2 regions of the Amedibacillus sp. YH-ame6 genome follow, and region 2 is predicted to be linked to the other one. Evidence: riboswitches for the same ligand, from Rfam matches in the RefSeq annotation. Region 2 holds a riboswitch; the other holds the start of a gene.
The links. Region 2 has a riboswitch for ZMP and ZTP ahead of pflB (formate C-acetyltransferase). Riboswitches for the same ligand answer to the same signal wherever they lie in the genome.

Region 1: another riboswitch for ZMP and ZTP. It lies ahead of ACWG0P_RS09700 (phosphoribosylaminoimidazolecarboxamide formyltransferase); the one in region 2 lies ahead of pflB (formate C-acetyltransferase).

The regions. Positions count from the first base shown of each region.
Region 1 is NZ_JBSPEZ010000013.1:49,423-53,863, reverse strand. It holds gene pepD (beta-Ala-His dipeptidase) at 1-413, opposite strand, end outside; gene ACWG0P_RS09700 (phosphoribosylaminoimidazolecarboxamide formyltransferase) at 509-1,681, opposite strand; ZMP/ZTP riboswitch at 1,724-1,803, opposite strand; gene ACWG0P_RS09695 (DUF4358 domain-containing protein) at 1,962-2,417, shown strand; gene ACWG0P_RS09690 (MBOAT family O-acyltransferase) at 2,567-3,811, shown strand; gene ACWG0P_RS09685 (DHHW family protein) at 3,822-4,441, shown strand, end outside.
Region 2 is NZ_JBSPEZ010000015.1:21,118-25,558, forward strand. It holds gene ACWG0P_RS10390 (ABC transporter permease) at 1-89, shown strand, start outside; gene ACWG0P_RS10395 (ABC transporter ATP-binding protein) at 103-786, shown strand; gene ACWG0P_RS10400 (alpha/beta fold hydrolase) at 891-1,742, shown strand; gene ACWG0P_RS10405 (hypothetical protein) at 1,730-2,113, shown strand; gene ACWG0P_RS10410 (helix-turn-helix domain-containing protein) at 2,159-2,605, shown strand; ZMP/ZTP riboswitch at 2,711-2,791, shown strand; gene pflB (formate C-acetyltransferase) at 2,914-4,441, shown strand, end outside.

The DNA.
Region 1 (4,441 bases), on a different contig from region 2:
CATTCAAGTGCAGGATGTTTTGCCTCTTTATCTTCAAGTATGGCTAACATATAAGCAACACCAGTTCCATCATCCGCGCCTAATGTTGTCCCCTTCGCTTTCAAAAAGCCATCTTCTATCACAAGTTGTAAAGCATCCTTATAAAAATCAAATTCTGTATCTTTATTCTTTTCACATACCATATCCGTATGTGCTTGTAAAATCAGTGCAGGATGATCTTCATATCCATTTGAAGCATCTTTATAAATAATCACGTTGTTCATCTCATCATGTTTATAGGCAAGTTGATGTTCTTTTGCGAACGCAACCAAATACTTCGCATACGCACCTTCCTGAAAAGAACCATGTGGGATTCTTGTCATTTCTTCAAAGTATCGCTGATGTGCCAGCGTATGATCCAAAACATTTTTCATAAATAAATAACCTCCATATGAAATTATTTTACCACATTCCCTTATGTTTACTAAGTATTTCGCAAAAGAAAAAGTGGAAACCCACTTTTTCTAAATTAATGATGAAATAAACGAAGGTGCGTAAACGCCATCGCTATATCATATTTATCACATGTTTCAATTACATTGTCATCACGAATGGATCCACCTGCTTGCGCAATATAACATACTCCACTGCGATGTGCACGTTCGATATTATCTCCAAATGGGAAGAATGCATCAGAACCTAAAGATACATCGGTAAGTGTAGATAACCAAGCCTTCTTTTCTTCTTTTGTAAATACGTCTGGTTTATGCATAAAGAAATTTTGCCAAGTCCCTTCCGCAAGTACATCTTCATAATCATCCGATATATATACATCAATGGTATTGTCACGATCTGCTCTTCGTATGCCTTCTACAAATGGAAGAGATAATACTTTTTCATGTTGACGTAAATACCAATTATCTGCTTTATTTCCAGCAAGTCTAGTACAGTGTACACGGGATTGTTGACCCGCACCAATGCCTATAGCTTGTCCATCTTTTACATAACAAACGGAATTAGATTGAGTGTATTTCAATGTAATAAGTGCTATCATTAAATCTCGTTTAGCACCTTCACTCAACACTTTGTTCTTAGTAGGTAATTCTTTTAATAGGTCTTCATTGATGGACACATTATTTCTTCCTTGTTCAAAAGTAACTCCAAATACATCTTTACGTTCGATTTCTTCTGGAACATAGCTTGGATCTATTTGTATTACCAAATAGTTCCCTTTCTTCTTTTTCTTAAGGATTTCAAGTGCTTCTTTTGAATATGAAGGTGCAATCACGCCATCGCTAACCTCTCTAGCCAAATAGGTTGCACATGCTTCATCACACTCATCACTAAGTGCCGCAAAATCTCCATAACTAGACATACGATCACTTCCACGAGCTCGCATGTATGCGCTAGCCATTGGTGTACACTCCACTCCATCCACAAAATAGATCTGTTTCAAAGTTTCATCCATTGGCACGTAAACAGCAGCTCCTGCAGGAGACACATGTTTAAAGCTTGCGGCTGCTGGTAAACCCGTAGCTTCTTTTAATTCCTTTACCAATTGCCAACTATTCAAAGCATCCAACAAATTGATATACCCTGCTTTTCCATTTAAAATTTGAATTGGTAAATCATTATTCTTCGTATAAATTCTTGCAGGTTTTTGATTTGGATTACAACCGTACTTTAATTCCATTTCTTTCATATAAATTCTTCCTTTCCATAGAAAAAGAGCCGACATTCCTGGACTCTTCACCCAGACGGTCGGCTCACTTACGATTATACTTCATGTGGTCAATTCCACTTCCGTCAGTCGTATAACTGCTTTTATTTTATACCACAAATATTACAAGGTCAATGAATTCTGATATCTAATATGCTATTTTTTTCTATCCCTTATATAATCTCCTTGTTTTTATAATTGTATAGTAGCCTAAGAAGTATAACCATGTTAAAATATAGACATCTTAAGTATGGAGGATACTATGAAAAAAATATTGTTATGTTTTGTCGTTGGAATGTTATGTTTAAGTGGATGTTCCAGCAAAGGAAATGATGTTGATGTAAAGAAAGCAGTAAGTACTGTTTTAGAAAGTAAGGCAGATGAATTGCCTGCGACTATGGAAGTAGATGATCAAGTTTTAAAAGACTTGTTTCAAATTGATGTAGCGGATGTAGAACAATATGCTATCGCAATTCCTATGATGAATGTACAAGCTACAGAAATCATTATGATAGAAGCGAAAGATGGAAAAAAAGATGTAATTAAAAAAGCCCTAGATCAACGTATGAAAACAAATGAAGATACATGGTCTACTTATTTGCCTGATCAATATGAATTGGTAAAAAATCGTCAAGAATATGAAAGTGGAAACTATTTCATTATCGTAATCGCTGAAAAAGCTGAAGATATTATGAAGGAATTAAAGAAAGACTTCTAATGTTATTCTCAAGTTTACTATTTTTATTTGCATATTTACCACTCGTGTTACTTATGTACTATGTTTTACCAAAAAGGTATCGTAATGGATGCCTTTTTGTTGTTAGCTTGTTTTTTTATGGCTGGCAAGAACCTGTATATATTATAGTAATGCTAGTATCAATTTTGGTAAATTTCCAAATTGGTAAACTTGTCTATCGAAATCTTGATTCAAAACAGAAGGCAAAAACATATGTCATTGCCTCCGTAATCTTCAATATTGCATTGTTAGCTTTCTTTAAATATTTCAATTTCTTCCTTTGGAATATATCCAGCCTGCTTCAAACGGGAACCTTGGATATTATGCAGATTGCTTTGCCAATTGGTATTTCCTTTTATACCTTCCAAACCTTAACCTACCCAATTGATATTTACCGCAAAGAAACTTTACCACAAACAAATTTCATGAATTTTGGAATGTATGTAACCTTCTTTCCTCAATTGATTGCGGGTCCTATTGTACGTTATCGTGATATCTCTTTGCAGATTACGAATAGAACAACGTCTTCTTCTTTGTTCTATGAAGGAATCCAAAGATTTATCTGTGGATTATCTAAGAAAGTACTCCTTGCCAATCCTTTGGGTTCTATTTGGAATCAAGTTTCCTCTTTGTCCCAAATGAGCATGCTTACCTCTTGGATTGGTATACTCGCATTCTTACTACAGTTATATTATGATTTTAGTGGGTATAGTGATATGGCAGTCGGGCTTGGTAAGATGTTTGGATTTCATTTTCCTGAAAACTTCAATTACCCTTATATTTCAAAGAGCATGAGTGAGTTTTGGAGAAGATGGCATATGACCCTAGGCACTTGGTTTCGTGAATATGTGTATATTCCACTTGGTGGTAATCGTAAAGGAATGTCTAAAACGATAGGTAACTTACTAGTCGTTTGGTTTCTAACGGGGTTATGGCATGGAGCTAGTTGGAATTTTGTCTTATGGGGATTGTACTGTGGGATTTTCATTATTCTTGAAAAATATGGTATTGGGAAATGGTTACATTCACATGCATTCTTATCTAGACTTTACTTCTTTATCATCATCGCTTTTGGATGGATTCTATTTGCCTGTGAGGATATTGCTTCTGCAGTATCTTATATGCAAGTGTTTATCGGATTTAAAAGTCAAGGTTTGATGGATGCTTTCACACTTTATTTATGGAATACACAAATACTGCTTATCGTCTTTGCGTTAGTAGGTTGTACTCCACTAGTACATAAGATTTATGTGCGTTTGAAAAACAAGTCCTACATCTTATATATAACACTATTTATAACGATGTTACTTCTCTTGTTATGCACTTCTCGAATGGCATCAGATATTTACAATCCATTTTTATATTTCCGTTTCTAAGGAGGTCTCTATGAAAGCACAAAGAATTGTACAACATATGACGATATGCATATTTTTACTTTTTTTAAGTGTGCCTTTATGTATGTTTTTAGTAACTCCAGAGAAATCCTTTTCAGATTTAGAAAATCGATATTTATCGAAAATGCCTTCTCTTTCTAATACATCCATATGGGATAAGTCATTTCAAAAGAAGAGTGAAGATGCCTTTAATGATCAATTTCTATTTCGAGATTCTTTGGTCAGTTTGAATACATTTCAAGATTATGCTTTGGGTTACTCTTCCATTCATGATGTATACTTTGGTAAAGATTCTTATTTACTAAACCAACAACAACGTCTAGATGAAAGCATTTGGAAACAAAACATAAAGGTACTTAATACCTTCGCACACAATCAGGATATTCCTATATATTTGATGTTGGTACCTTCTACGCGTACCATACTTGAAAACAAGTTGCCAAACCCTCATTATGATATTGATGAAGATGTGATAGTCAAAGACATCCAATCTTCCCTTACCAAACAAATCAACTATGTGGATGTCTTTCAAACCCTACGAAATCATAGTTTGGAAGATATCTATTATAAAAGTGATCATCATTGGAGTGCACTTGGAAGCTATTATGGCTA
Region 2 (4,441 bases):
GGATTTTATTAACCATTTTATCGGGTGGTGTTGCGGTTATGAGTATTCAACGTTATGAACCGTTGAAGATATTGTCAAATCGAGAGTAAAGGAGGAAACGACATGCAATTACTATTAGAAAATGTTGGATATAGTTACAATGGAGTAGATGTTGTATTACAAGATGTGAATTTCTCTTTTGAAGAAGGTAAGATTTATGCCATTGTTGGGAAATCTGGAGCAGGGAAAACAACATTGTTATCGTTGTTATCACAACTAACAAAACCTACCACAGGCAAAATTATCTATAATAAAAAAGATATTAAAGAAGTTGATCAATATGAATATCGTAGCAAGTATGTAGGGGTTGTATTTCAAAATTTTAACTTGTTACCTAATTTAAGTGCGGTAGAGAATGTTATGCTATCCATGGATATCGCAGGTATTAAACGAACAGATCGAAAAGAGTATGCAATGGAACTCTTGCGTAAAGTAGGACTCGAAGATGATGAAGCAAATCGCAGAATATTAAAATTATCGGGTGGTCAACAACAACGTGTAGCAATCGCTAGAGCATTATCTTATGAGCCAGAAATCATCTTAGCAGATGAACCTACAGGGAATTTAGATGAAGATACACAAAATGAAATTATGGACATATTCAAACAGTTGGCGTATGAAGAGCAAAAATGTATTATCCTTGTGACGCATTCTCCTGTTATCGCAAATAGTGCAGATCAAGTATATGAATTGTATACTCAAAAAAGCGTAAAGAAGAAGCCAGTTCAATTTCATAAAAAAGCATAGACGAAAAGGAACATGAATGATGTTCCTTTTTGATACTTGAAAATCCTTACTTCATCTGTTAAAATAAAAATATATTGTCACGAAGTAGTGACAGGGTGATGAATATGATAAAGTATAAAGTGAAAGCTGGGAACGAATATTTACAAACATTTGCATCAAAAACAAAGAACGATATGGTGTTGTTATTTTTACATGGAGGACCAGGAAGTGGTGCTTGGCCTTTGATTATGCATGAGGCAATGCAAAAGCTATGTGATAAGTATCGTTGTGTGTTTTATGATCAAAGAGGATGTGGACTTTCGTATTATGATTTAAAACAAGGGATTTCATTTGAAGAATGCATGCAAGATGTAGTTTGTGTTGCCAAAGATATTAGAGAACGTTTTCCTTGTAAATCTTTGTTGTTATGTGGGGAAGATTTATCAGGCTTTCTTGCGCTTCAAACACAACATCATTATGCGGATGTATTTGATGGTATGATTTTGATGAATCCTATTTTGTTGTTGACGAGTGAGGCATCCGATACGTTTTATCAAATGTTAAAACATAGTGCTTTGGAAAAAGGAAGCAATGAACTGAAAAAGTTTGTAACTATTCTAGAAGATCAAACACCTGTACAATTTTTTCAAAATCAACATGTGAATCAATGGATACATTCTGATAAAAACACATCTGTTGCATTGCGTCATATCGCAGCTATTTCTAGTTGGTTATTTGATCATCCAAGTGAAGAAGCATTACATGATGTTACCGTGCCTACTTTATTAATGCAGGGAAGTGATGATGTGATTGCGAAAGAGGGATATATTATTGATACCTTAGTAAGAATGAAGAATCCTTTCCTTGTTTATGAATCCTTTCCATATAGTGGATGCAAAATCTATGAAGATCAACCACTACAGTTTTTAGAACGTATCGATAAATTCTTGAAAGAAGAATTTTTATGGAACTTATAGTCATTGGCTGTTTTGGACAACGTTCCTCTTATATATTAGCTACAAAGATAGGCAAGCTTGAAGGAAATGAATCCGTATATGTAGATTCACTTTCTAATATCTTGGAAACATATGAACAATTGGCGAATACATATGAATGTTGTGTCGCCTATGGTTCTATTTCTATGATAGATTCGCGATATAATGTAAGGATGTATGATTTACAGCATAGGATATCACAAATATGGGTAGCGCCACAAGCACAATATATGATGCATCGTATTTCAACGTCTTTTGTTGGAAGCGATATTGTACCTCATATGATAGATCAAAGAGTATTTGGTATCATGGATGCCCAAGCACTATGGGAAGCAATCGTAAAAACAAGATAAGGAATCCTTAGGGCGAAGAATAGCACATGCTATTAGGAGTAAACTATGGTGGATTTGAATGAAGTGTTAACGTTTAGTGAAGCAGCAGAGAAATGGGGATTTTCTGATGGTAATACACTACGTAAGGCAGTAGAAAGAAATAAGTTTGAAGCTCATGAACTTCGTAAAAGTGGGAATGTATGGTTGACGACTTATAAAGCAATGATTCGTGTGTTTGGACAACCAGCAAATATCGTATATACCATTTATTACGCAGATATTATTAAAATAGCAGCACAATATAAAAATGAGGATTTTAATTTTCAAAAAGATACGCAAGTTATGTATGAACAAGCTATTTCGACGATGCGTAATGGAGGACAAGTGGCAATTGTGGAGAGTAAACAACATCCACATCTCATTGCGCGTATCTTTACGAACAAAGATGAATTGGAAGAATGGTTTCACTATTTATTCAAACGGTTAAAAAGCAAACGTAAAAATAGAGTTTAATTCCATGAAAATAAACATGCTTTATTTACAGAGTATATGAAAAGAAATGTAATTAAATTCATGAAGAAAAGGTGTTGACGATTGCATTTAATAATGGTAAATTATAAGTAGTTATATGACTGACGGAAGTGGAATTGACCACAGGGAGTATAATGTTAAGCAGAGCCGACCGTCTGGGCAGAAGAGTCCAGTATGTGTTAGGCTCTTTCTTTATATAGATTTGTAAGAATTGCAAGGCGTTTGCTTTGCATGAAAAAACAAATCAAAGTATAATATAGACGTTATAAGACTAGGAGGAAAGCAGAACAATGACAACAAACAATCGTAATGAATGGCAAGGCTTTGAAGGTCGTATTTGGAAAGAAGAAGTGAACGTACGTGACTTCATTCAAAACAACTACAAACCATATGATGGGGATGAATCATTCTTAGCAGATCCAAGTGAGGCTACAAACAAATTATGGGGTGAACTTCAAAAGTTACAAAAAGAAGAACGCGCTAAGGGTGGCGTTTTAGATATGGAGACAGACATCGTATCTTCTTTAACTTCTTATGGTCCAGGGTATATTAGTGAGGCAATGAAAGAGTTAGAAACGATCGTTGGTTTACAAACAGATAAACCATTGAAACGTGCATTTATGCCTTATGGTGGTATCAAAATGAGTGAAGAAGCATGTACTACGTATGGTTATGAACCAAGTGCAAAACTACATGAAATTTTCCATGAATATCATAAGACTCATAACGATGCAGTTTTCCAATGTTATACACCAGAAATGCGTCAAGCTCGTAAATATAAAATTGTTACAGGACTTCCTGATACGTATGGCCGTGGTCGTATTGTAGGGGATTATCGTCGTATTGCTTTATATGGTATTGATTATCTTGTGGAACAGAAACAAGCTGATTTAGCAAACTGTGGATGTGGAACAATGATGGATGATATCATTCGTCAACGTGAAGAATTGGCAGAACAAATCAAAGCATTAAAGGGTATGAAAGAAATGGCTGCTCTTTATGGATTTGATATCAGCAAACCTGCAGCAAATGCAAAAGAAGCAATGCAGTGGACATACTTTGGATATCTTGCGGCTATCAAAACACAAAATGGTGCTGCAATGTCTATTGGACGTGTATCTACATTCTTAGATATTTATATCGAACGTGATCTTGCAAGTGGAACATTAACGGAAAGTGAAGCACAAGAAATGGTGGATCACATGACCATGAAATTCCGTATGGTAAAATTCGCACGTATTCCTTCTTACAACGAATTGTTCTCTGGAGATCCAGTTTGGGCAACTTTAGATGTTGCTGGGTTAGGTATGGATGGACGTCACATGGTTACGAAAAGTGACTATCGTTTCCTTCATACATTGGAAAATATGGGTCCTTCACCAGAACCAAATCTAACGGTATTATATTCTTCTCATTTACCAGAAGCATTTAAAAATTATGCATCTCGTATTTCTATCGAGACAAGTTCTGTACAATATGAAAATGATGATGTAATGCGTCCAGTATGGGGAGATGACTATGCCGTTTGTTGTTGTGTAAGTGCGACACAGACGGGGAAAGAAATGCAGTTCTTTGGAGCTCGTGCAAACCTTGCGAAATGTTTATTATATGCCATCAATGGTGGTATGGATGAAAAAGCAAAAGTACAAGTTGGTCCACAATATACACCAATTACATCAGAATATCTAGATTACGATGAAGTTATGCAAAAATACGATATCATGATGGAATGGTTGGTCGACTTGTATGTAAATATCTTGAACTTGATTCAATATATGCATGATAAATATTACTATGAAGCTAGTCAAATGGCATTGA